4 regions of the Bradyrhizobium sp. CCBAU 51745 genome follow, and region 1 is predicted to be linked to each of the others. Evidence: predicted binding sites of a transcription regulator. Region 1 holds the regulator's gene; each other region holds the start of a gene.
The links. The regulator LexA, encoded in region 1, represses DNA repair genes until DNA is damaged. The targets are predictions, from matches to a motif close to TGTTCNNNNTGTGTTCNG.
Positions count from the first base shown of each region.

Region 2: XH98_RS39625 (DUF3072 domain-containing protein) is a predicted target of LexA. The motif match lies at 4,681-4,698, and genes of this name have one in related genera.
Region 3: XH98_RS39270 (PA0069 family radical SAM protein) is a predicted target of LexA. The motif match lies at 2,425-2,442, and genes of this name have one in related genera.
Region 4: XH98_RS15885 (DNA recombination protein RmuC) is a predicted target of LexA. The motif match lies at 4,120-4,137, and genes of this name have one in related genera.

Region 1 is NZ_LBJP01000070.1:33,462-39,376, forward strand. Features, by position in the region: gene XH98_RS17220 (alpha-hydroxy acid oxidase) at 150-1,277, shown strand; gene XH98_RS17225 (HAD family hydrolase) at 1,292-1,915, shown strand; gene XH98_RS17230 (hypothetical protein) at 2,057-2,272, shown strand; gene XH98_RS17235 (molybdopterin molybdotransferase MoeA) at 2,444-3,655, shown strand; gene lexA (transcriptional repressor LexA) at 3,831-4,532, shown strand; gene XH98_RS17245 (hypothetical protein) at 4,718-4,921, shown strand; gene XH98_RS17250 (hypothetical protein) at 5,114-5,548, shown strand; gene XH98_RS17255 (ComEC/Rec2 family competence protein) at 5,638-5,915, opposite strand, start outside.
Region 2 is NZ_LBJP01000093.1:727,779-733,693, forward strand. Features, by position in the region: gene XH98_RS39595 (hypothetical protein) at 169-309, shown strand; gene XH98_RS39600 (hypothetical protein) at 487-699, shown strand; gene XH98_RS39605 (universal stress protein) at 832-1,665, opposite strand; gene XH98_RS39610 (Do family serine endopeptidase) at 1,878-3,425, shown strand; gene XH98_RS39615 (hypothetical protein) at 3,700-4,062, shown strand; gene XH98_RS39620 (DUF6496 domain-containing protein) at 4,075-4,356, opposite strand; gene XH98_RS39625 (DUF3072 domain-containing protein) at 4,433-4,645, opposite strand; gene XH98_RS39630 (hypothetical protein) at 4,760-4,969, shown strand; gene XH98_RS39635 (hypothetical protein) at 4,994-5,203, shown strand; gene XH98_RS39640 (hypothetical protein) at 5,239-5,439, shown strand; gene XH98_RS39645 (type 1 glutamine amidotransferase domain-containing protein) at 5,527-5,915, shown strand, end outside.
Region 3 is NZ_LBJP01000093.1:656,235-662,149, reverse strand. Features, by position in the region: gene XH98_RS39280 (glycosyltransferase family 39 protein) at 1-282, opposite strand, end outside; gene XH98_RS39275 (ribonuclease HII) at 382-1,155, opposite strand; gene XH98_RS39270 (PA0069 family radical SAM protein) at 1,240-2,403, opposite strand; gene XH98_RS39265 (phosphoketolase family protein) at 2,614-5,028, shown strand; gene XH98_RS39260 (acetate/propionate family kinase) at 5,036-5,915, shown strand, end outside.
Region 4 is NZ_LBJP01000066.1:3,127-9,041, reverse strand. Features, by position in the region: gene XH98_RS15910 (DUF805 domain-containing protein) at 1-359, shown strand, start outside; gene dapE (succinyl-diaminopimelate desuccinylase) at 356-1,522, shown strand; gene truA (tRNA pseudouridine(38-40) synthase TruA) at 1,682-2,419, opposite strand; gene fmt (methionyl-tRNA formyltransferase) at 2,419-3,342, opposite strand; gene def (peptide deformylase) at 3,471-3,998, opposite strand; gene XH98_RS15885 (DNA recombination protein RmuC) at 4,168-5,367, shown strand; gene XH98_RS15880 (AmpG family muropeptide MFS transporter) at 5,557-5,915, shown strand, end outside.

The sequences.
Region 1 (5,915 bases):
TTTGGCAACGTTCGCAAGATCGGCCCCCGTTTCCAGCGGGAATCAGTCGACCGGACGGCGCCTCGCAGCTATGCCATTTTAGGATGGTCTTGGAGCGCCGGACGGGATAGGCGATGGCACAATTGCTTCAAATTCTCGGGAGGATAACAATGAACGAAGCACTCCGGCCGGAACGGAACGTCGAACTCGGCGCCAGCAACGAGCCGTTCCAGAACCTGCACGAATTCATCCGGAAGGCGCGTTCCAATCTCAACCAGAACGCCTGGGACTACATCGTCGGCGCGGCCGAGACAGAGACCACGATGCGCCGCAACCGCATGGCGCTGGACGAGATCGCGTTCCGCCCCCGCGTGCTGCGCGACGTGCGCAAGGTCAGCGGCTCGGTCGAGCAGTTCGGCCGCAAGATGCGACTGCCTGTGGTGCTCGCCCCCGTCGGCGCGCTGGAGATCTTCGATCCCCTTGGCGCAGCCAGCGTCGCGCGCGCCGCCGGTACTTTCGGCGCATCGCACATGCTCAGCTCCGTGTCCGAGCCCGGTCTGGAAAAGACCGCCGAGGCCGCGCCCGATGCGCTGCGCCTGTACCAGCTCTACGTCCGTGGCGATGACGCGTTCGTCGCGGACGTCGTCAGCCGGGCGCAGAAGGCCAATTATGCCGCCTTCTGCCTGACCGTCGACACCGCCCATTACAGCCGTCGCGAACGCGACATCGCCAAGCGCTATGTTCGCGAGAGCCGTCTGCGCGCCACCGGCGGCGACTACCAGAAGGGGCTGGAGTGGCGGACCGTGAAGATGATCAAGGACAAATTCAAGATCCCCCTGATCCTCAAGGGCATCGCCACCGCCGAGGATGCCCTGATCGCGCTCGATCACGGCGTCGAATGGATCTACGTCTCCAACCATGGCGGCCGCCAGCTCGATCACGGCCGCGGCGCCATGCATGTGCTGCCCGAGATCGTCGACGCCGTGAAAGGCCGCGCCAAGATCATGGTCGATGGCGGCTTCTGCCGCGGCACGGACATCGTCAAGGCGATCGCGGCGGGCGCCGACCTCGTCGGCATCGGCCGGCTGCAATGCTGGGCGCTGGCCGCAGCCGGCGAGACCGGCGTAACGCGGATGCTGGAACTGCTGGAGGACGAGGTGCTGCGCTGCCTCGGCCTGCTCGGTGCCACCTCCTTCGCCGAGGTCGACAAGTCCTGCCTGCACCCGGCCACCGCAACCAATGTACCGAGCGTGTTCAGCGCGTTCCCGCTATTCGACCACGAGCCCTACCGATACTGACCCGAAAGGATGCAATGACCTCGCTCTCTCCCGGCAGCGCAGATGCGCTTCTGTTCGATCTCGGGCGCGTCGTGCTCGACATCGATTTCTCCAAGGCGATCGCCTGCTGGGCGGGACATGCCGGCTGCGAGCCCGAAGCCATCGTCGCCCGCTATGTGCGCGACGAGGCCTACCGCCTGCACGAGGTCGGCAAGATCAGCGATGAAGACTATTTTGCCTCGCTGCGCTCCTCGCTCGGAATCTCCATTTCGAATGTCCAGTTCCTCGAGGGGTGGAACGCGATTTTCGCGGGCGAGATGCCTGGCATCGCCGAGCTGCTGTCGCGCGCGGCAAAGCAGATGCCGGTCTACGCCTTCTCCAACACCAACCGCCCGCACGTCGACTATTTTTCCAGAGAATATGCCGACCTGCTCGGCCATTTCCGCGAGTTGTACCTGTCCTCCAGCATCGGCCTGCGCAAACCGGATGCGGAAGCGTTCGACCACGTCGTGGCCGCGATGGGCGTACCGGCGAGCCGGATCGTGTTCTTCGATGACCTCGCCGAGAACATCGAAGGCGCGCGCGCCCGCGGCCTCACCGCGGTCCATGTGACCTCACACCACGACGTCGGCGTCGCGCTGAAGGCGCTGGGGATCTGATCGGGCGGCAATTTCCGGAACAATTTCGCCCGAAAACGAGGAACCAAAGCTCTTTGTGCATTTTTGTACGGAGTTCCGGGAACGGAATGCCCCCTTCCGGACTCTTGAGTCCGCTGGGACTTCCATGGACGGACATATCGCGTGTTGGGCAAAACATACCTCACCAAGCAGGCCTCCCTGCTGGTCAAATTCGCCAAGACCACTTCGGACGCCGAGCTTTCTGCCAAGCTGATGAGCAAAGCGGCCGATCTGAAATCTCAGGCAGATCCGATGCCCGACCGGGATCAGGGCCCCAAGGCGCCCGACGTCGCTGAAGTGGAAAACGCGGCAAGGGGAAATCCCATAACGCGGTCGTGACGCTGCCCACAGTTCTGCCCCCGTCGGACCGGTCTGCCCGGATCATGCTGGACATGAGCCCTAGTGCCCGAAGCGTAAGCTTCGCAGCAGTATAGCCCTTTTTGCGTCGGCCCTCCCGCTCGGCTAGAACCTTGCCCGACCGAGTCCTTGATCTCGTTGCGGGAGTTCGCCGTGGCCCTGATGCCGGTTTCCGATGCGCTTGCCGCCGTGCTCGCCGGTGCGGAGCCTTTGGCTGAGGAAATGATCGCTCTGGATCAGGCCTTCCATCGCGTGCTCGCGCGGGACGTCGCGGCGCGCCGGACGCAGCCGCCCGAGGCGATGTCAGCGATGGATGGTTATGCCGTTCGCGCGGCTGATGCTGCGAAGGTTGATGCGCAGCTCACGGTGGTCGGCGAGGTTGCAGCCGGCCGCCCATTTGCAGGAACGGTCGGTGCCGGCGAAGCTGTCCGGATCTTCACCGGCGGCGTCGTTCCCGCCGGCGCCGATGCGGTCGTGATCCAGGAGGACACCATCGCGGACGGCAAGCGCATCACGATCAAGGAAGCTGCCCTCACCGGGCGGCACATTCGCCCCGCCGGGATCGACTTCCGCGAGGGCGACGTGCTCCTGCGCAAGGGCGCACGGCTGACCGATCGGGACCTTGCGCTCGCCGCGGGCATGAACCATCCGCAGCTGAGCGTTCATCGCCGTCCTAAGGTCGCGATTCTCGCAACCGGCGACGAGCTTGTGATGCCGGGCTCGACACCCGGCCCCGGCCAGATCGTCTATTCCAATGGCTACGCCCTGCACGCCCTCGCCCGCAGCGAGGGTGCCGACACCATCGATCTCGGCGTCGCCGCCGACACGCTTGCCGCCACCACCTCGGGCATCCGCCGCGCCCGCGAATCCGGCGCCGACATCCTGATCACGACCGGCGGAGCGTCTGTCGGTGACCACGATCTGGTGCAGCAGGCGCTTCGGCACGAAGGTATCTCGATGGCGTTCTGGAAGATCGCGATGCGGCCGGGCAAGCCGATGATGAACGGGCAGCTCGGGCCGATGCGCGTCATCGGCCTGCCCGGCAATCCCGTGTCATCCTACGTCTGCGGCTTCCTGTTTCTGGTGCCGCTGATTCGCGCGCTGTCGGGCCGCTCAATGATTCATCATCGCCGCGAACGCGCCGTGCTCGGTCGCGACCTCGGGGCCAATGACCAGCGCGAGGATTATCTGCGTGCGCGTCTGGAGACGCGGGACGACGGCACGCTCGTCGCTCTTCCCGTCAACCACCAGGATTCCTCACTGTTGGCGAATCTCGCTGCGGCACAGGCACTTCTCGTGCGCGCGCCGTTCGCACCGAGGGCCGCTTCCGGCACGCCTTGCGAGGTGTTGCGACTGCCGGAGTGAGCGCGCCGACGCAACCGTCCCGCGAACTTTGTCGCGTTCACGGTAAATTAAGCAGTTGCGGAACATGTATCGAACATATAGTGTCCGTTCATGATTTGTTTCGAGCATGTAGCGGCTTACTGCTGAATTCAGCGTCTGGGAATCGAGCGACATCGTCAGGGGGATTTTGGTCGAGATGTTAACGCGCAAACAATACGAGCTCCTGCGGTTCATCAGCGAGCGATTGAAGGAAAGCGGCGTGCCGCCCTCCTTCGACGAGATGAAGGATGCGCTCGACCTGCGCTCCAAGTCGGGCATCCATCGCCTGATCACTGCGCTCGAGGAGCGCGGCTTCATCCGCCGCCTGCCCAACCGGGCCCGCGCCATCGAAGTGATCAAGCTGCCTGAACTCCAGGCGGCTGCCGGCAGCCGTCGCGGCTTCACGCCGAGCGTCATCGAGGGCAATCTCGGCAAGGTGCACACGATGTCGAGCCCGCCCGTCGATGAGGGCGAACGCCCTGTCGCAGTTCCCGTGATGGGCCGGATCGCGGCCGGTACGCCGATCGAGGCCTTGCAGACGCGCAGCCACACCATCAGCGTCCCGCCCGACATGCTCGGCGCGGGCGAGCACTACGCGCTCGAAGTCCGCGGTGATTCCATGGTCGATGCCGGCATTCTCGATGGCGACATGGCGCTGATCCAGCGCAACGAGAGCTGCGACACCGGCGATATCGTGGTGGCCCTGATCGACGACGAGGAAGCCACGCTCAAGCGTTTCCGCCGCCGCGGCGCCTCGATCGCGCTCGAGCCGGCAAACGCCGCCTACGAGGTCCGGATCCTGCCGCCCAACCGGGTCAAGATCCAGGGCAAGCTGATCGGGCTGTACCGCAAATACTGAACGCGGCGCACGTCGCCACCTGGCAAGCACGCCCTCAAGATCGGAGCGGACGATTGTCCGCTCCGGCTGGTTGGTTTTTCTGGTTTTGCACTGATTATCCGGCCACCTCTCCCGCGCTACATCCCCGGCACGCCATGACGAAGCACGCATCGCTTCGCAGGCCTTGCGAGACCGAGGAGACCGCCATGCGCAAGATTATTCTGAGCACCGTCGCGATCGCGCTGATCGCAATATCAGCGTCGCAAACCTTCGCTGCGCAGCCGCAGCATCACGTTCGCAGGGCGCCACAGGCGACGAACGAACAATTCCGCAGTGCCCGCAACGCCGTCGGGCAACAGGCGCAGCCGGCCTGGCCTTATTCGGGTTGGTCGGCACCGGCTGGGCGCTAACGAAGAAGCTCTCGGAATGCACGGAAGCAGTCTTTGTTCCTCGGATGTCTGAAAAAGAAATTGTGATGGCAGCCTGCAGACTCAAGCCGCAGATTTGCCCCCAACATGGCATATGATCGCAGGCTTCCACTCTGATAGAGGCCTGCGCCTCAGAAGAGGCGCGGGTGCTCTATCGCTGATGAGGAGCACCCGATGTGTGACTATAGCTTGCATGCCGTCGCGACGCGTCCCGCAGAGGTCGGCGAGACGATCGTCACGACAACCTTCCGCGGCACCTCGACGCGCGGCTTCGCCTCCGAAGCCGACATGTCGGTCGCGGTCTGCCTGCTGCCGGGAACGGAGCTCGCCTTCGCCGACAACGTCCGCTACGACAACAGGTGGATCTGGACGCGCACCATCAATTCGCGCGTCGGCAAGTTCGGCAAGGTCGATCCGCACATTCCCGATCGTCATCACGACGCGATCGAATTCCCCGATGGCAAATACGTGCTGGTGACCCAGCTCGTCGAAGGCCAGCGCGCAACCGTGCTGCAACTGCCGGTGACCCAGCCGCTCGGTGAGCGCGAGCACAAGCCGCAAGTTGTCGCCGACAGACAGCCGACACCTCCGGGCCTGCCGATCGGTTGAACCGGCCAAAATTGGGCATGATCTCCGCGCAAACGCGTTTTCGCGTTTGTCGCGCCGGAGAACCGCTCCGCGCTTGTCCGGATCATGCCTCAATCCTCGGCCTGAAGGTCGGCCTCGGACGGTGTTGCGTCCTTGGCGCGCGGAGCTGCGGACCGCGGCATGAGGGTCCCTTCGAAATCTCCATCGCCGGCCGCCGCCGGCGACCAGGGGCGGTTTGCGCCTCTCGCCCTCGCCGCCGCAATGGCAAAGCCATCGCCGCGACGTGTCAGCGCCAGCGCGCCCTGGCTCGCCAGACGCGGCCGATCGATCACCATCCCGGTGCAATCCGGCGGCGCAGGCTTTGCCGTCACCACCAGGGCCGCGCGAC
Region 2 (5,915 bases), on a different contig from region 1:
CTTCAACCGCATCTTCACCACAGAGCGTCTGCTCCAGATCATCGTCATTCTGGCGGCGACGATCGCCATGAAGCTGATGGGCTGAAGAGCGGCACCATCGCTCGCCGAAATCGGGTACTTCGGGCAGATCGTTCGGCCCCTCTGCACATTCCGGTCGTCGCCGAAGGGGTGGAGACGGAGGCGCAGCGCGCCTTCCTGGAAGGCGAAGCCTGCGAGGAAATGCAGGGCTATCTGATGGGGCGGCCGGAACCGATCGAACGCTATTTCGATTTGATCGGCGTCAATCTCGAACGCCGGCGTTACGCTTAAAAGTATGACGAATGCCGCAGTCGGTTTCGCTGACAGGAACCAATGTGCGTCTGCACATTTCTTTCGAGCCCCCAGAGGTTAATCGGGCTGGCGCACGCAGAAAATGTTTTGCACAATCGCCATCGACCTGACGCAAATCAGGGCAATAAGCCCGGTATAAATGCGAGGGAGGGTATCATGGAGAACGTACGTCGCTACCGCGCGCTGGCGTCCCTCTGTCGCCAGCAGGCTGCCTATCGGCCGCTGCAGAACTGGCAGCTGCTCGGTCAGGCCGAACATTTCGAACATCTCGCCGAGATCGCGCTGAAAGCGCATTTCGAGGCGTGCAATGCGCAGCGCGAAGACGACGCGATCGCCGCCGCGGCATGGGAGACGTCGGCTGCGGCGTGATGTCAGCCGTTTGCATCTTCGCTAAAGCGGAATGCGTTTTGATTGAATCGACATAATCCAACGCGCTCAGATCACCTCTCCCGTTGGGGAGAGGTGATGCCGGGCGCCGATCGAACCCAACGTCATCATGCTCTAATGCGACATCAGCGTAGGGACGGTCATGGCTTCCAGCATGGCGCGCGTGACGCCGCCGAGAAAGCGCTCCTGCAAGCGGGAATGGCCGTAGCCACCCATCACCAGCAGATCGAGGTTTTCGTCGGCTGCCAGCGACAGGATGGTCGGCTGGATGTCGGCGCGCGTGGCCGACAGGCTGATCGTGCGGGGCGAGAGGCCGCGCCGTCCGAGGTGCTTGGCCAGATTGTTCGCCGAGGCGTCGGGGGCGGTGTCGCCCTCGTTGATCGCAATGATCGCGATCTCCTCGGCGCGCGCGAGGAATGTAGCTGCATCGCGGAGCGCACGCGCCGCGACGCGGCTGCCGTCCCAGCAGATGCCGATCCGCTTCGCCTTGAAGGCCCCGCGAAAGGTGTATGGAAGGAACAGCACCGGACCACCGGCCTGGAACAGAATCTCGCGCGGGACCTCGTTGTCGAACGTCACCTGCTCGGGATCCGGTTGAAGCACGATGCTAAGGTCGTGCAGCCGCGCCATCTCGCCGAGTGAACCGGCTGCATCCACCGGAATCGCGCCGAGCGGGTGGCAGGTGCAGGAGATATCGGCGTTGCCCGCTTCGCTCCTGAAGACGGCAAGCGCGGCTTCGGCCCGCTCGACCGCCCGTTCGCGTTCCATCTCGAACACGGCCGCGACGGCAGCACCGCCCTCCATCACGTAGGCCGTGGTGCTTGCGACATAGCCGACCGCGACCGCATCGACATGGGCATTGAGGCTGGCTGCGAGCGAGATCGAGCCATCAATCACGGCGCGCATCGGTCGTTCGGTCGGGATGTGGACGAGAATGTCTTTGTACATGGCGGCGTCTCCGATGGACATCATCCGATGGAAGAAGTGTTTCACCGCCAGCAGGGCTCGCGTTGAGCTGCATCAAATCTGCGGCGAGGATGGTGCCCTGCGGCCGCCCGCCGCACTTTCTTTGCCAAGAATTAATCGCGTGGACGGGACGCCGTAAGGTGACGATGTCCATGTTGGGTGCAAGGCGACTAACCCAACATGGACATTTTGACATGATCGATCGCGTCAATTCCGACACCACCAGGACCCCTACAATTTTGAGGCCGCGCCGGCTCGCGCTGCTTGGCACCGTGGCCGCGCTGGGCGTGGCCGTGCTGGCGGCTTCTCCCGTTTCAACGCCGTTCGGCGTGTCCTCCCTGATTTCGCCTGCGCAGGCCGCTGAAAGCGCCGCAACGCCGCAGGGCTTCGGCGACCTCGTCAGCAAGGTCAAGCCGGCCGTCATCTCGGTGCGGGTGAAAATCGACCAGGACAACGACAAGAGCGCGATGCTGCAACAGAACCGGATGGATCAGGACGAAGAGTTCCCGTTCGACCAGTTCTCGCGGCAGTTCGGCTTCCGCGGCCCCGGCGGCATGAACGGCATGCCGCCGCAGCGGCACCAGATGGTCACCGGCGAGGGCTCCGGCTTCTTCATCTCGGCCGACGGCTATGCCGTGACCAACAACCATGTCGTCGACCACGCCCAATCCGTTCAGGTGACGATGGACGACGGCACGATCTACACCGCGAAGGTGGTCGGCACCGATCCGAAGACCGATCTCGCGCTGATCAAGGTCGACGGCAACAAGGACTTTCCGTTCGTGAAATTCTCCGACCAGAAGCCGCGGATCGGCGACTGGGTGGTCGCGGTCGGCAATCCGTTCGGCCTCGGCGGCACCGTGACGGCCGGCATCGTCTCGGCCAGCGGTCGCGACATCGGCAACGGCCCCTATGACGACTTCATCCAGATCGATGCGCCGATCAACAAGGGCAATTCCGGCGGTCCGGCCTTCGACATGAACGGCAACGTCATTGGCGTGAACACTGCGATCTACTCGCCCTCGGGCGGATCGGTCGGCATTGGCTTCGACATTCCGGCCTCGACCGCAAAGCTCGTCGTCGCGCAGCTCAAGGACAAGGGCGCCGTCACCCGCGGCTGGCTCGGCGTCCAGGTGCAGCCGGTGACCGCGGAGATCGCCGACAGCCTCGGCCTGAAGGCGGCACGCGGCGCGATCGTCGACAATCCGCAGGATGGCAGCCCGGCGGCAAAGGCCGGCATCGAGGCGGGCGACGTCATCACCGCGGTCAATGGCACCGCGATCAAGGATTCCCGCGATCTCGCCCGCACCATCGCCACCCTGGCGCCGGGTACGTCCGTGAAGCTCGACGTCGTCCACAAGGGCGACAGCAAGACGGTGACGCTCGCCCTCGGCGAGCTGCCGAACGAGCGGCTGGCCAAAGCAGGCAATCAGTCCGATGACGGCAAGACCCAGCAGACCCCCGGCACGCCGCGTCTCGGCCTCAGCCTGGCGCCATCAGGCGAAGTCCAGGGGGCCGGGCAGAAGGGCGTCGTGGTCACCGAAGTCGATCCGCAGGGACCGGCCGCGCAGCGTGGCATCCAGACCGGCGACGTCATCCTCAATGTCGGCGGCAAGGCTGTTTCCAACGTCGCGGAGGTCCGCTCCGAGCTGGCGCAGGCCAAATCATCAGGCAAGAACAGCGTGCTGTTGCAGGTGAAGAGTGCGGAGGCGACCCGGTTCGTCGCGGTGCCGCTCGCCTGATCTCGCGAGCCTGACGGCAAATTCAAAAGGCGGCCCTTCGGGCCGCCTTTTTCGTGCGCGACTCTCGAGATACCCACAGGCCGCTGATAACATTCTCGTTAACGGCAGCAATGATGACGGGTTCGTCCGAAAAAGCCGCGTTCGCTGGTCAAACTTCGCCAATACTGTTGCGCTTCGGCGGCAATGAAGCCGCAGAGGCAAGTTGCAGGAGTGGAACTTCGGACGTCCGGCTGATTTGTGGAACCGGCCGATGTCCGTATTGATCGGTGCCGACATGGATCGATTGAAGCTCTCGCTGAAGCTCGGGCTGCTCGTCGCGCCCTTCCTGCTGTCGACCGGAAGCGCCTTGGGTCGTGACGACGGTCGCTTCACGGACTCGCCGCTCAAACCCTGGTTCGACAGCTTGCGCAGCCATCTTGGTCCATGCTGCTCGGATGCCGACGGCGTTGCCGTGGCCGATCCCGATTGGGACTCGCATAATGGTCACTACCGGGTGAGGCTCGATGGAGTATGGGTCGAGGTCCCCGACGAAGCCGTGATCACCGAGCCAAATCGGGCCGGCCGCACCATGGTCTGGCCGGTCAAGACGGTGTTCGGCGTTTCGATCCGCTGCTTCATGCCCGGCAGCATGATCTGACGGCGGCCAGCGTCACCGCCTGGAGGATTTGCGCTTCGAGCTCTTCTTGCTCGTCTTTTTCTTGCTCGTCTTTTTCTTGGACGTCTTTCGCTTCGACGCCTTCTTCGGCACCTTCTTGCCTTTCTTGCGCGCTTTCGACAGACCGATCGCAATCGCCTGCTTGCGGCTCTTTACCCGTCCGCCGCGACCGCCGCGTCCGCTCTTGGCGGTACCTTTCTTGTAGCGCCGCATCTCGCTCTCGACATCGCTGCCGGAGCTACGTGAATAGCGGCGCTTCTTTGCCTTGCGTGCCATCAGCTCTCTCCCATGGCTCTGCAAGAAAACAGGAGTGCTGACCCAATGTTCCAAAAGCGCCCGGCGATAGACCTCTTCAGAAAGAGTTCGCGAGCTCGATCTCTGCCTCCAGGATCTGGATGCGGCGTGCGGCTTCGGCAAAGGAGAGATCGCGATCGTATTGCGCGGGCTGGTAGGCCTCTTCGCTCAGCCGCTTCAGCCGCAGCCCCTGCGCCCGGGTCATCTGCTCCATCAGAAAAGCCTTGGTGTTCGGAAAAGCTTTGGCGTCGTATTTACCCTGAACCTGCATCTCGCTCTCCATCCTGAATTCGTGGCTTGACTATATGTTCTTATTTTGTTCTAACAAGCCATGGACAACAGAATTAATGAAATTCGACGTAAAATCAGCATCTTGAGGCTGGAGATGGCGGATGTCGAAGCATCCGTGCGCGATCTTGTCAATCGCGACCGCGATTGCAGCGAACGGGCCCAGGCGCAGATCCAGCTGCGCCGGAAGATCAACCTGCTGATCAGCGAATGGAAGGCCGCGGGCGGCGGCGAGGTGTTGCCCGACATCCGCGACCGGGTGCGTCTGCGTCCGCTGAAGAACGAGAACAGGCCGGTACGCCGCTGAGGCGTTGGTGGAGGGAGGCTGGCCGTGGAGGAAGACCCGGACACATACCGGATTCTGAGACTGCGCGCCGAGATCCTCGAATTGGGCTCCGCCATCCGGCAATTGCAGCGGGAAGGCCTCGACGACGCCGCCGCCCAGCTCCTGATCGCGCGCAAGCGGGCCCAGCTCGATCAACTCGTGAAGACGAGCTCCGTAGTCCATTCCCTTAACATCCCTGACATCCGACGCAGCTAAGGCGGTCGCGCGACGCGACCTGCCGGAGTTCGTCCATGCCGGATGCCGAAATGGCCGCCTTGCTGCAGGCGGTGCTCGATGAAGTCTGCGCAGACGTGCCCGCGTGGGACACGACGACGCGCGAGCGCGTTGCGATCAGATTGCGGGCGACCGCACGCCAGGACCGCTGCTCATTGGAGGATCTGAAGCGGGCTGGGCGGGACGCGCTGACCCGCGCGCCGACGATGTGGCGGTGAGGGACGTCCCGATGTGAATGCTGTTTCAGGAACGATCGCACCGCGCCTGATTTGACTGCGACCATCCCGAAACAAAAGGAGTGTTCCATGGAGCTGAGCGGCAAGACCATTGCGATTCTCGCCACCAATGGCTTCGAGCAGTCGGAACTGGAGGTGCCGCGCGACCGCCTGAAGAAAGCCGGCGCGACGGTTCACGTGATCTCGCTCGCGGAAGGGGAGATCAAGGGCTGGGACATGAAGGATTGGGGCAGGCCGGTGAAGGTCGACAAGACACTCGATCAGGCCGTCAGCACCGACTACGACGCAATCGTTCTGCCCGGCGGGCAGATCAATCCCGACCTCCTGCGCGTGGAGCCGAAGGCGCTGGCCTTCATCAAGGAGATCTTCAACGCCAAGAAGGTCGTCGCTGCCGTCTGCCATGCGCCTTGGCTGCTGATCGAGACCGGCATCGCCAAGGGCTGCAAGATGACGTCCTA
Region 3 (5,915 bases), on a different contig from region 1:
CGCGATCTCGCAGAGCTCGGCAAGGACGTAGACGCCGAAGACATGGCCGCCTGCGGCGCGATAGGCGATATCGGCGAGCCAGAGCGACAGCGGCGGGCCGAGATCAGTGCCAACCTGATATTCGCGGCCAAAGGCCAGCAGGGTCGCGAGATTGCCGGGCGGGCTGCGGTAGAACAGCAGCGCCACCAGCAGCCACATCGTGGCCTGCAGCAGCACGGCAATCCAGACGATCAACCGCGGCCGGGCGCGAATGAGCTCGATGACCAGGGAGGTAAACCGCATGCAACGCCCGCAAGATGCAGCCAACCCGTCCAGCCGGCCCTATTCGCTCACAGCTGTTTTGATAAAGCGCGCCACGCGTCGTGGCAACTTCGGTCTGCGCTAGAGGCCCGCTGAAGCCTCGATTTCAACTGCGGTCTCGACCTCGGTGACGGAGAACAGATCCTGCACCGGCTCGACCGTCCAGGGCATGTGCTTGGCGCGGGCGGCGACGACGGGGGCGAAGAAGCTGCGGTGGTGGATGGTGGGGCCGAGACGGTCGAGCGCGTCGAGATGCTCGGGCACGGCATAGCCCTTGTGCTGCTCGAAGCCGTAGCCGGGGCAATCCTGCGCCAGCGCGCACATCAGCCGGTCGCGGGTCACCTTGGCGACGATGGAGGCCGCCGCAATCGAGAGCACGATGCCGTCACCGCCGATCACCGCTTCGCAGTCGCAAGCCGTGTCGAGGCGATCACGGCCGTCGACGAAGACGAGCTTCGGAGGCTCGGGCAACGCAACCACCGCGCGCTTCAGCGCCCACAGCGAGGCGCGCAGAATGTTGTCGCGGTCGATCCGCGCGGGCGAAGCGACGGCGACCGAGACCTGCGCGGTGGCGCAGATCCTGTCGAACAACCTTTCGCGCTCTTCCGCCGTCAGGCGCTTGGAATCGTCGATGCCGCGCGGGATGCGGTCCGGATCCAAAATCACCGCAGCCGCCACCACGGGGCCGGCGAGCGGCCCGCGGCCGGCCTCGTCGCAGCCCGCGACCGGCCAGATGCCCCGCTTGATCAGCGCGCGCTCGCGGCGGAAGCTTGCCTTGACGGGCGCAGCCTTCTTCTCAGGAGCCTTTTCTGGCGCATCCTTGACTGGCTTCTTGGCGGACTTGTCCCGAATCATGGCCGGGATCGTGCGCAAGCCGGCTCGCCGGCGCAACCGGGAACTCCGTGCAATTCCCGTTATTCAGCGCCCGCCCCTCGCGCCTCAGAACAGGCTGAGCTGCTCGCCGTTCTGCTTCGGCCTGGTAAAATGATCCGTCGTCAGCTTCGAGCGGCGCCTGTTCAGCCCAAGCCGGTCGCAGGCGAGCTCGAAGCGGCGGCCGATGGTCCAGGCCATCGGGCCTGTGCCCTTCATCCGCTCGCCCCATTTCGAATCGTAGTCGCGGCCGCCGCGCATGTCGCGGATCAGGGTGAAGACGTGGCGATAGCGATCCGGATAATTCGCCATCAGCCATTCGCGGAAGAGATCGCGCACCTCCAGCGGCAGCCGCAGCAAAACGTAAGAGGCTTCCTTGACACCGGCATGCGCCGCGGCATCGAGGATGCGCTCGATCTCGGAATCGTTCAGGGCGGGGATCACGGGCGCGACCATCACCGTGGTGGGGATGCCGGCCTCCGAGAGCTGCTTCAGCGCCTCCAGCCGCTTCGGCGGCGTCGAGGCGCGCGGCTCCATGGTCCGTGCGAGCTTCGGGTCGAGCGAGGTTACCGAGATCGCGACCTTGGCAAGGTTGCGCTTGGCCATGCGGGCGAGAATGTCGATGTCGCGCACGACCAGCGCGGATTTGGTGACGATGCCGACGGGATGGCCGGTGCGCTCCAGCACCTCCAGAATGCCGCGCATGATTTTGCGCTCGCGCTCGATCGGCTGGTAGGGATCGGTGTTGGTGCCGATCGCGATCATCCGCGGCTCGTAGCCTGCGGCCGCGAGCTCCTTCTCGAGCAGAACAGGCGCCTCGGGCTTGGCGAACAGCTTTGACTCAAAGTCGAGCCCCGGCGACAGGCCGAGATAGGCGTGCGTCGGCCGCGCGAAGCAATAGACGCAGCCATGCTCGCAGCCGCGATAGGGATTGATCGAACGGTCGAAGCCGATGTCGGGCGAGTCGTTGCGGGTGATCACCTTGCGCGAGGTGTCGACGCCGACCGTGGTCTTGAACGGCGGCAGATCGTCCAGGCTCTGCCAGCCATCGTCGAAGGCGACGCGCGCCTCGGCCTCATAGCGGCCACTGGCGTTGGACTGGGCGCCCCGCCCCCGCCTGCGCTGGCGGTCGATGGCGACCGCCAGTTCAGGGAAGTCAGAAGGCGCACCCGCCGGCTCGGAGGGCGCCGTGACCGGCGGGTGCTTCAGAGCAGAAGAAGAAGCTGGACTCATGCATTCAAGATAGCACGCCAAAGGAACAAATCAAGAACAAGAATCGAAAACGCGAAAACAACCCCATGCACAGTAGCGCTGCCCAAACTTCGCCCGCGGTCCTTTGACCTCACGCAACACCGCGTGACCTCGATCCCGTTTGATGCGGCGGAAGGATCGATCTCGCCGGAACCCGGTTGATGACGATCCCGGGCGAAGGTCGGCATGATCATGACATTTCAACAACAATCGTCCGCTGCAAGCAGCGACCTCGATCTCCTCGATCGCTACTGGCGTGCGGCCAACTATCTCTCCGTCGGGCAAATCTACCTGTTGGATAATCCCCTGCTGCGCGAGCCGCTCCGGCCCGAGCACATCAAGCCGCGCCTGCTCGGCCATTGGGGCACGACGCCGGGGCTGAACTTCATCTATGCGCATCTCAACCGCGTCATCCGCGCGCTGGACCTGAGCGTGCTCTATGTCTGCGGTCCCGGCCATGGCGGCCCGGGCATGGTGGCGAACACTTATCTGGAAGGCAGCTACAGCGAGGTCTATCCTGACATCCCGCGCGATGCGGACGGGCTACGAAAACTGTTCAGGCAATTCTCCTTCCCCGGCGGCATCCCGAGCCATGCAGCGCCGGAAACGCCGGGCTCGATCCACGAAGGCGGCGAGCTCGGCTACGCGCTGGTGCACGCCTATGGCGCGGCCTTCGACAATCCTGACCTGATCGTTGCCTGCGTCGTCGGCGACGGTGAGGCCGAGACCGGCCCGCTGGCAGCGTCCTGGCATTCGAACAAGTTCCTCAATCCCACACATGATGGCGCCGTGCTGCCGATCTTGCACCTCAACGGCTACAAGATCGCGGGTCCAACCGTGCTCGGCCGGATGCCCGACAGCGAGATCCGCGATCTGTTCCGCGGATTCGGCCACGAGCCGCTGTTCGTCGCAGGCGACGATCCCAAGCTGATGCACCGGGCGATGGCCGATGCGCTCGACGTCGCGATCGCCAGCATCCGCTCGATCCAGCTGCACGCCCGCGACGGGCGTGCGAGCGTGGAGCGGCCGCGCTGGCCGATGATCGTGCTGCGCAGCCCGAAGGGCTGGACCGGCCCGAAGGAGGTTGACGGGAAAAAGGTTGAAGGCTTTTGGCGCGCGCATCAGGTGCCCGTCGCGAACTGCCGCGAGAACCCGGCTCACTTGAAGATTCTCGAAGACTGGATGCGCAGCTACGAGCCGGACCAGCTGTTCGACGCGAGCGGCGCGCTCGTTCCCGAGCTTCAGGCCCTCGCGCCCCAAGGTAACAGACGCATGGGCGCCAACCCGCACGCCAATGGCGGACTGCTCAAGAAGGAGCTGAAGCTGCCCGACTTCCGCAGCTTTGCCGTCGAGGTGCCGCGGCCCGGCGGCGTGACAAGCGAAGCCACACGCGAGCTCGGCAAGTTCCTGCGCGACGTCATCCGCCTCAACGCCGGGGAGCGTAATTTCCGCATCGTGGGTCCTGATGAGACCGCATCAAACCGGCTCGATGCCGTGTTCGATGCGACCGAACGGGTCTGGATGGAGCCGATCGAACCTTACGACGTGCATCTGGCACAGGACGGCCGCGTGATGGAGGTCTTGAGCGAGCACCTCTGCCAGGGCTGGCTCGAAGGCTATCTGCTGACCGGACGGCACGGCTTCTTCTCCTGCTACGAGGCCTTCATCCACATCGTGGATTCCATGTTCAACCAGCACGCCAAATGGCTGAAGGTGACGCGGCACCTGCCATGGCGACGGCCGATCGCCTCGCTGAACTATCTCCTGACCTCGCATGTCTGGCGCCAGGACCACAACGGCTTCAGCCACCAGGACCCGGGTTTCGTCGATCTCGTCGCCAACAAGAAAGCCGACATCGTCCGCATCTATTTCCCGCCCGACGCCAACACGCTGCTTTGGATCGCCGATCATTGCCTGCGCACCTACAACCGCGTCAACGTCATCGTCGCCGGCAAGCAGCCGGCGCCACAATGGCTGTCGATGCAGGAGGCCGCGACGCATTGCGATGCCGGCATCGGCATCTGGACCTGGGCCAGCAACGAGGACGCGAACAGCGAACCCGACGTGGTGATGGCCTGCGCCGGCGATGTGCCGACCTTGGAGACGCTCGCCGCCGTCGACCTGCTGCGCAAGGCGCTGCCGGAGTTAAGGATCCGCGTCGTCAACGTCGTCGACCTCATGACGCTGCAACCCCGGGAGCAGCACCCTCATGGCCTGTCCGATCGCGATTTCGACAGCCTGTTCACGAAGGACAAGCCGGTGATCTTCGCCTATCACGGCTATCCCCACCTGATCCACCGCCTCACCTATAACCGCACCAACCATGCCGGCCTGCATGTGCGCGGCTTTGCCGAGGAAGGCACCACCACGACGCCGTTCGACATGGTCGTTCTCAACGAGCTCGACCGCTACCACCTCGCAATCGAGGCGATCGAGCGCGTGCCAGGCCTGTCGACCAAGGCCGCACAGGTCAAACAGCGGTTTCGCGACAAGCTGATCGAGCATTCGCGTTACATACGCGAGCACGGTGAGGACATGCCGGACATTCAGGAATGGGTCTGGCAGAACAGTGCCGGCGGCACCACGCCGGCCGAAGCCGGCGATTGACGGCGCCATGGCGGACGCGGTCCTCGTCCTCAATGCGGGCTCGTCGAGCATCAAGTTCGGCTTGTTCGAGATCTCGGGCACCGAACCTGCCCTGCTCTGCAAGGGCCTGCTTGACGAGCACGAGGCGAAGCCGCGGCTGGTGGCCAAGACCCCATCGGGCGAGGCCCTGTTCGAGACGCAGCGGGAGGCGTCGGATGCCGACGGCGGCCATCTGTTCGCCGACGTGCTCGCTTTCGTCGAGGACCGCTTCGGTGATCACCGCTTGCGCGCTGTGGGTCACCGCATCGTTCATGGTGGCCCGGAATATTCAGGCCCGGTGGAATTGACTGACGAGGTCTACGCCAAGCTGGAGGCGCTGACGCCGCTGGCGCCGCTGCATCAGCCGCGGTGCCTCGCACCGGTCGACCCGGTCAGAACGATCCGGCCTGCGCTGACGCAGATCGCCTGTTTCGACACCGCGTTTCATCACGGCATGATGCCGCCGATGAATCGCTTCGCGATCCCGAAGCGCTACGAGGTGCAGGGCCTGCGGCGCTACGGCTTCCACGGGCTCTCATTCGAATATGTCGCAGGCCTGCTCGCCGAGATCGCGCCGCAACTCGCCACGAAGCGCGTCGTCATCGCCCATCTCGGCAATGGCGCGAGCCTTTGCGCCATGCGCGAGGGCCGCAGCGTCGACACCACAATGGGACTGACACCGCTCGATGGTCTCGTGATGGGCACCCGCTGCGGGGCGATCGATCCAGGCGTGCTGCTTTATTTTCTCCAGCATGAGAAGATGACGAGCGAAGATCTACAGCATCTGCTCTATCACGAGTCAGGGCTGCTGGGCGTCTCCGGCCTCTCCGCGGACATGCGGACGCTGCTGGCGAGCAGCGAGGCTTCGG
Region 4 (5,915 bases), on a different contig from region 1:
TCTGGATCTATCTCGCGATCGTGGTGAAGCGGCTGCATGACCGCGACAAGAGCGCCTGGTGGCTGCTCGCTTATTTCGTGCTGCCGGGCCTCTACAAGCAGTTCGAGGAGCGCCTTCCGGACAGCTATTGGGTGCTGCCGCTCGCATTGGCGAGCGCCGTCCTCACCCTCTCGGCCTTGGTCGAGACCGGCTTTCTGCGCGGCACCATCGGGCCGAACCGGTTTGGTCCGGACCCGGAGGCCAAGGAGGCCGACGATTCTGCCTCGCCTGCGAAAAGCTGGGACCAGAGCCGCGAGCTCGAAATTGTCCCGCCCAGCGCTAGCCCGCCCGGCGGCATGCATGTTAAGCGGGGCGCATGACCGATGCCCTCTCCCTTGCCCGCGACCTGATCCGCTGCCCCTCGGTAACCCCTGAAGACGCCGGCGCGCTCGGCGTGCTTGAGAAAGCGCTGGGCGCAGCCGGCTTCATTTGCCGCCGTGTGACCTTCAGTGAGGACGGCACCGCCGACGTCGACAATCTCTATGCGCGGATCGGCACCGAAGGCCCGCACATCACCTTTGCCGGCCACACCGACGTCGTGCCAGCAGGCGACGAGAGCGCCTGGAGCGTTGGCGCGTTCTCCGGCGAGGTGAAGGACGGTTTTCTGCACGGCCGCGGCGCGGTCGACATGAAGGGCGGCATTGCGTGCTCGGTGGCCGCGGTGCTGGAGCATCTCGCCGCCAATGGCGGCAAGCCGCGCGCGGACGGAAAGGGCTCGATTTCGTTCCTGATCACCGGCGACGAGGAAGACGTCTCGATCAACGGCACCATCAAGCTGCTGAAATGGGCCGCCGAGCGCGGCGAGAAGTTCGATCATTGCGTGCTGGGCGAGCCCTCCAATGTCGAGACGCTCGGCGACACCATCAAGGTCGGCCGCCGCGGCTCGCAGTCGGGCACGCTCGTCGTCGACGGCGTGCAGGGCCACGTCGCCTATCCGCATCGCGCCTCCAATCCGGTGCCGGACATCTCGCGTCTGATCGTGGCGATCTCGGACGAGCCGCTCGATCATGGCAGCGCGCAGTTCCAGGCTTCCAATCTCGAATTCGTCTCGGTCGACGTCGGCAACAAGGCCTTCAACGTCATCCCCGGCGAAGCCCGCGCCAAATTCAACATCCGCTACAACGACAACCACACCCAGGCATCCTTGCGCGAGCTGGTCGAGACCCGTCTCGCCAAAGCCTGCGGCAACCGCATCAAGGCCCGTATTGTCTGGGAGCCATCGAACTCGAACGTGTTCGTGACCAAGCCCGGCCCGTTCACTGACCTCGCGGTGTCCGCAATCGAAGAGGTGACGGGTCGCAAGCCGGAGCTGTCGACCTCAGGCGGCACCTCGGATGCGCGTTTCATCTCGAGCTATTGCCCGGTGATCGAGTTCGGCCTGGTCGGCCAGACCATGCACCAGGTCAACGAGCGCGTGCCGGTGGTGGATTTGGAGAAGCTGACGAAGGTCTATCGCGGGATTCTGACAAGGTATTTTGTTTAACGCTCAACGCCCCATTCTCCGCTGTCATCGCCCGGCTTGACCGGGCGATCCAGTATTCCAGAGACGCCAGCGATAGGACGAGAGGCCGCGGCGTACTGGATGCCCCGGTCAAGCCGGGGCATGACACCGCTGATGAGGCAACAGCCGCGCGCCTCTCGCCTAATAATCCACCTTCATCAGATACAGCCCCTCCGGCGGCGCGACGATGCCGCAGGCGGCGCGGTTGCGGGCGGCAAGCGCTGCGGAGAGATCGTCGGCGGTCCAGCGTCCCTCGCCGACCCAGACCAGCGAGCCCACCATCGAGCGCACCTGACTGTGCAGGAACGAGCGCGCCGAGGTGAGGATGGTGATCTCGCGGCCATCGCGAAAGACGTCGAGCTGATCGAGCGTCTTCTCCGGCGATTTCGCCTGGCACTCGGTGTCGCGGAACGTCGTGAAATCGTGCTTGCCGAGCAGGCGCTGGGCGGCCGCATGCATCGCGTCAGCGTCGAGCCGGCGCGGCACGCGCCAGGCATGGCCGGCGTCGAGCGCGAGATTGGCGCGGGTGTTGATGACGCGGTAGCGATAGTGGCGCCTGATCGCCGAGAAGCGGGCCTCGAAATGATCGGGCACGATCTCGGCTTCGAGCACTGCGATCGGATGCGGACGCAGATGCGCATTCAACCCGTCGCGAAAACGGCCGGGCGGAAACTGCTTCTCGACATCGACATGCGCGACCTGGCCGCGCGCATGCACGCCGGCATCGGTGCGGCCGGCACCGTGCACGCGCAGATCGGCGCCCGTCATCGCCTTCACCGCTGCTTCCAGGGCGCCCTGGACCGAGGGCAGCGTGTCCTGGATCTGCCAGCCGAAGAACGGGGCGCCGTCATATTCGATGGTGAGCTTGTAGCGCGGCATTAGGTGAGCCGCATCGGCGGCTTCACAGGCGTGCCGCGCAAAAAGTCTGCCGCCTGCATCCGGCCCTTGCCCTCCCGCTGCAGCTCGAGGATGCGGATGGCGCCCTCGCCGCAGGCGATGGTGAGTTGATCGTCCAGCACGGCACCCGGCGCGCCGGAACCTTCGGCAAGCGCGCAGCGCAGGATTTTGACCCGCGCATTCTCAAGCTCGGCCCAGGCGCCGGGAAACGGCGACAGGCCATGAATATGGCGCAGCACCGCATGGGCGGGCTTGCTCCAGTCGATCCGCGCCTCGGCCTTGTCGATCTTGGCGGCATAAGTGACGCCGTCCTCGCGCTGCTTTTTCAGCTGCAACCCGCCGCGGTCAAGCGCCGCCATGGCGCGCACCATCAGGTCGGCGCCGAGACGGGCGAGGCGATCGTGCAGATCGGCCGCGGTCATGTTGTCGGTGATCGGAAGCCGCTCGGCCATGGCGACGTCGCCGGTATCGAGGCCGACATCCATCTTCATCACCATGACGCCGCTCTCGGCATCGCCGGCCATGATCGCGCGGTTGATCGGCGCGGCGCCGCGCCAGCGCGGCAGCAGCGAAGCGTGAAGGTTGTAGCAACCGAGCCGGGGCGCATCGAGGATCGCCTGCGGCAGGATCATGCCATAGGCGACGACGACAGCGGCATCGGCGTCGAAGGCGCGAAACTCTTCCAGCGCCTCCGGCGTCTTCAACGTCTTCGGCGTCAGCACGAGGACGCCGAGCTTTCGCGCGGCCTCTTCAATCGGCGTCGGCTGCATCTGCAGCCCGCGCCGCCCGCCCGGCTTCGGCGCGCGGGTATAGACGGCCACGATCTCGTGGCCGTGCGCGACGAGCTCGAGCAGCGTCGGCACGGAGAAATCGGGCGTGCCCATGAAGATCAGGCGGAGCGGCATCGGGGAAAAACCTGCGAAGGACGCAATTAATGTGACCGTCATTCCGGGGCGGCTCGAAGAGCCGAACCCGGAATCTCGAAGTTCCGGGTTCGATGCCTTGCATCGCCCCGGAACAACGACAGAAAGACCTACTCCGCCGCGCGCTTGGCGGCTTTCTCGAACTTCTTGATGACGCGGTCGCGCTTGAGCTTCGACAGATAGTCGACGAACAGCACGCCGTTGAGATGATCGATCTCATGCTGGATGCAGGTGGCGTAGAGGCCTTCGGCGTCCTCCTCGTGCAGCTTTCCGTCGAGATCGGTGAAGCGCACGCGCACCTTGGCCGGGCGTTCGACCTCCTCGTAATATTCGGGGATCGACAGGCAGCCTTCCTCGTAAGTGGACAGCTCCTCTGACGAGGCGATGATCTCCGGATTGATGAAGACGCGCGGCTCCGGCTTGGTCTCGCCGTCCGGGTTGGGCTTGGCGAGGTCCATGGTGATCAGCCGCAGCGGTTGCGCGATCTGGATCGCAGCGAGGCCAATGCCGGGCGCGTCGTACATGGTCTCGAACATGTCGTCGGCAAGCTTGCGGATCTCCGGCGTGACCTTCTCGATCGGCTTGGAGACCAGACGCAGCTGCTTGTCGGGCAGGATGATGATTTCTCTGAGGGCCATGGCGGGCGATTTAAGCTGCGCACGAGAAGCGGTCAATGCGGCCGGGAACGCGTCAACCCTCCGCTAACCATAAAACTTCGCCTTTCGGTAACCATAAAAATGAGGGGGCCGTTAGGGTCATCGTTCTCTCTTCGTTCGCTCTGGTCCGCGAATCGGCTAGAAGGGCGACATGAACGAGATCATTTTCATGCTGGGCGACTGGCCGGTGCGCACCATCGATGCGCTGATCGGCTTCGGCGCCCTCGTCCTCATCCTGCTGGTGGTGATTGCCGTCGTGATCGCGCGCTCGGGGCGGCGCGGCGCGGAACTCGCGATGGCGAGCGCGATCCGGGCCGACGAGCTGGAAGAGCGGCTCGCCCAGGTGCTGCACGCGCAGAGCGAGGCCTCCGGGCGGGTCGACGCCATGACCCAGGCGCTGGCCGGCCGCCAGGCCGAAATGGCGCGGGCGGTCAACGAGCGGCTGGATTCGGTGACCCATCGGGTCGGCCAGTCCATGGAACACTCGACCCGCAACACCATGGAGAGCCTGCGCGCGCTGCACGAGCGGCTCGGCATCATCGACTCTGCCCACAAGAACCTCACCGACCTCACCACGCAGGTCACGACCCTGCGCGACGTGCTCGCCAACAAGCAGTCGCGCGGCGCCTTCGGCCAGGCGCGGATGGAGGCGATCGTCCAGGACGGTCTGCCGAAGGGGTCCTACGAATTCCAGTTCACGCTCTCAACCGGAAAACGGCCCGACTGCGTCGTGTTCCTGCCCGACCAGCGCCCGCTCTGCATCGATGCGAAATTCCCGCTGGAGGCGATGACCGCGCTGCACGATGCCCGCACCGACGAGGAGAAGCGCCTCGCCACGCAGCGGCTGCGCAGCGACGTGATGAAGCATGTCAGCGACATCGCGGAAAAATACCTCGTCACCGGCGAGACCCAGGAGATGGCGCTGATGTTCGTGCCGTCGGAATCGGTCTACGCCGAAATCCATGACGGATTCGACGACGTGATCCAGAAGGCCTATCGCGCCCGCGTCGTGCTGGTGTCGCCCTCGCTCTTGATGCTCGCGATCCAGGTGATGCAGCAGATCATGAAGGACGCGCGCATGCGCGATGCCGCCGACCAGATCCAGACCGAGGTGATCAAGCTCGGCGACGATCTCGGCCGCCTGCGCGACCGTGTGTTGAAATTGCAGAAGCACTTTGCCGACGCCAACGAAGACGTCCGGCAGATCCTGATCTCCGCCGACAAGATCGAGAAGCGGGCGGGACGAATCGAGGAGCTCGATTTCAGCAAGACCGATGCGCCGGAAGGCCCGCGGCTGGTGACGACGGGCGCGGGCGAGCTGTTTCCGAAGAAGCTGCAAGCGGGTGAATAGGATATGGGCACACTGCCATACCCCGCGAAGGCGGGGTATCCAGTACGCCGCGGCAGCAGTGATTGAATCGAGGTGCTGGTGACCACTGGATCGTCCGCCTTCGCGGACGATGACATTGAGGGGGCCGAAGGCATTCCCGCCACACGGCTGCCGCGAGTCTTTTCCCCCGGAATCTGCTAACACCGCCCTATGACCGCACCCGACACGACGTCCCCCGCCGGCACTGACGCCCCCGCGACCTCCTGGCGCGACAGCCTGGCTGTGTACCTGCAACCGCGGGTGCTGATCGTGCTGTTCCTCGGCTTTTCGTCAGGGCTGCCGCTGGCACTGTCGGGCTCGACGCTGCTGGTGTGGATGCGCGAGGCCGGCGTCGATCTCAAGACCATCGGGCTGTTTGCATTGGTGGGCACGCCCTACACGCTGAAGTTCCTGTGGGCGCCCCTGGTGGATGCGCTGCACGTGCCGCTGTTCACGCGCGCCTTCGGACGGCGGCGCGGCTGGCTGCTGTTCTCGCAGCTGCTGCTGATCATTTCGATCCTGCTGCTGGC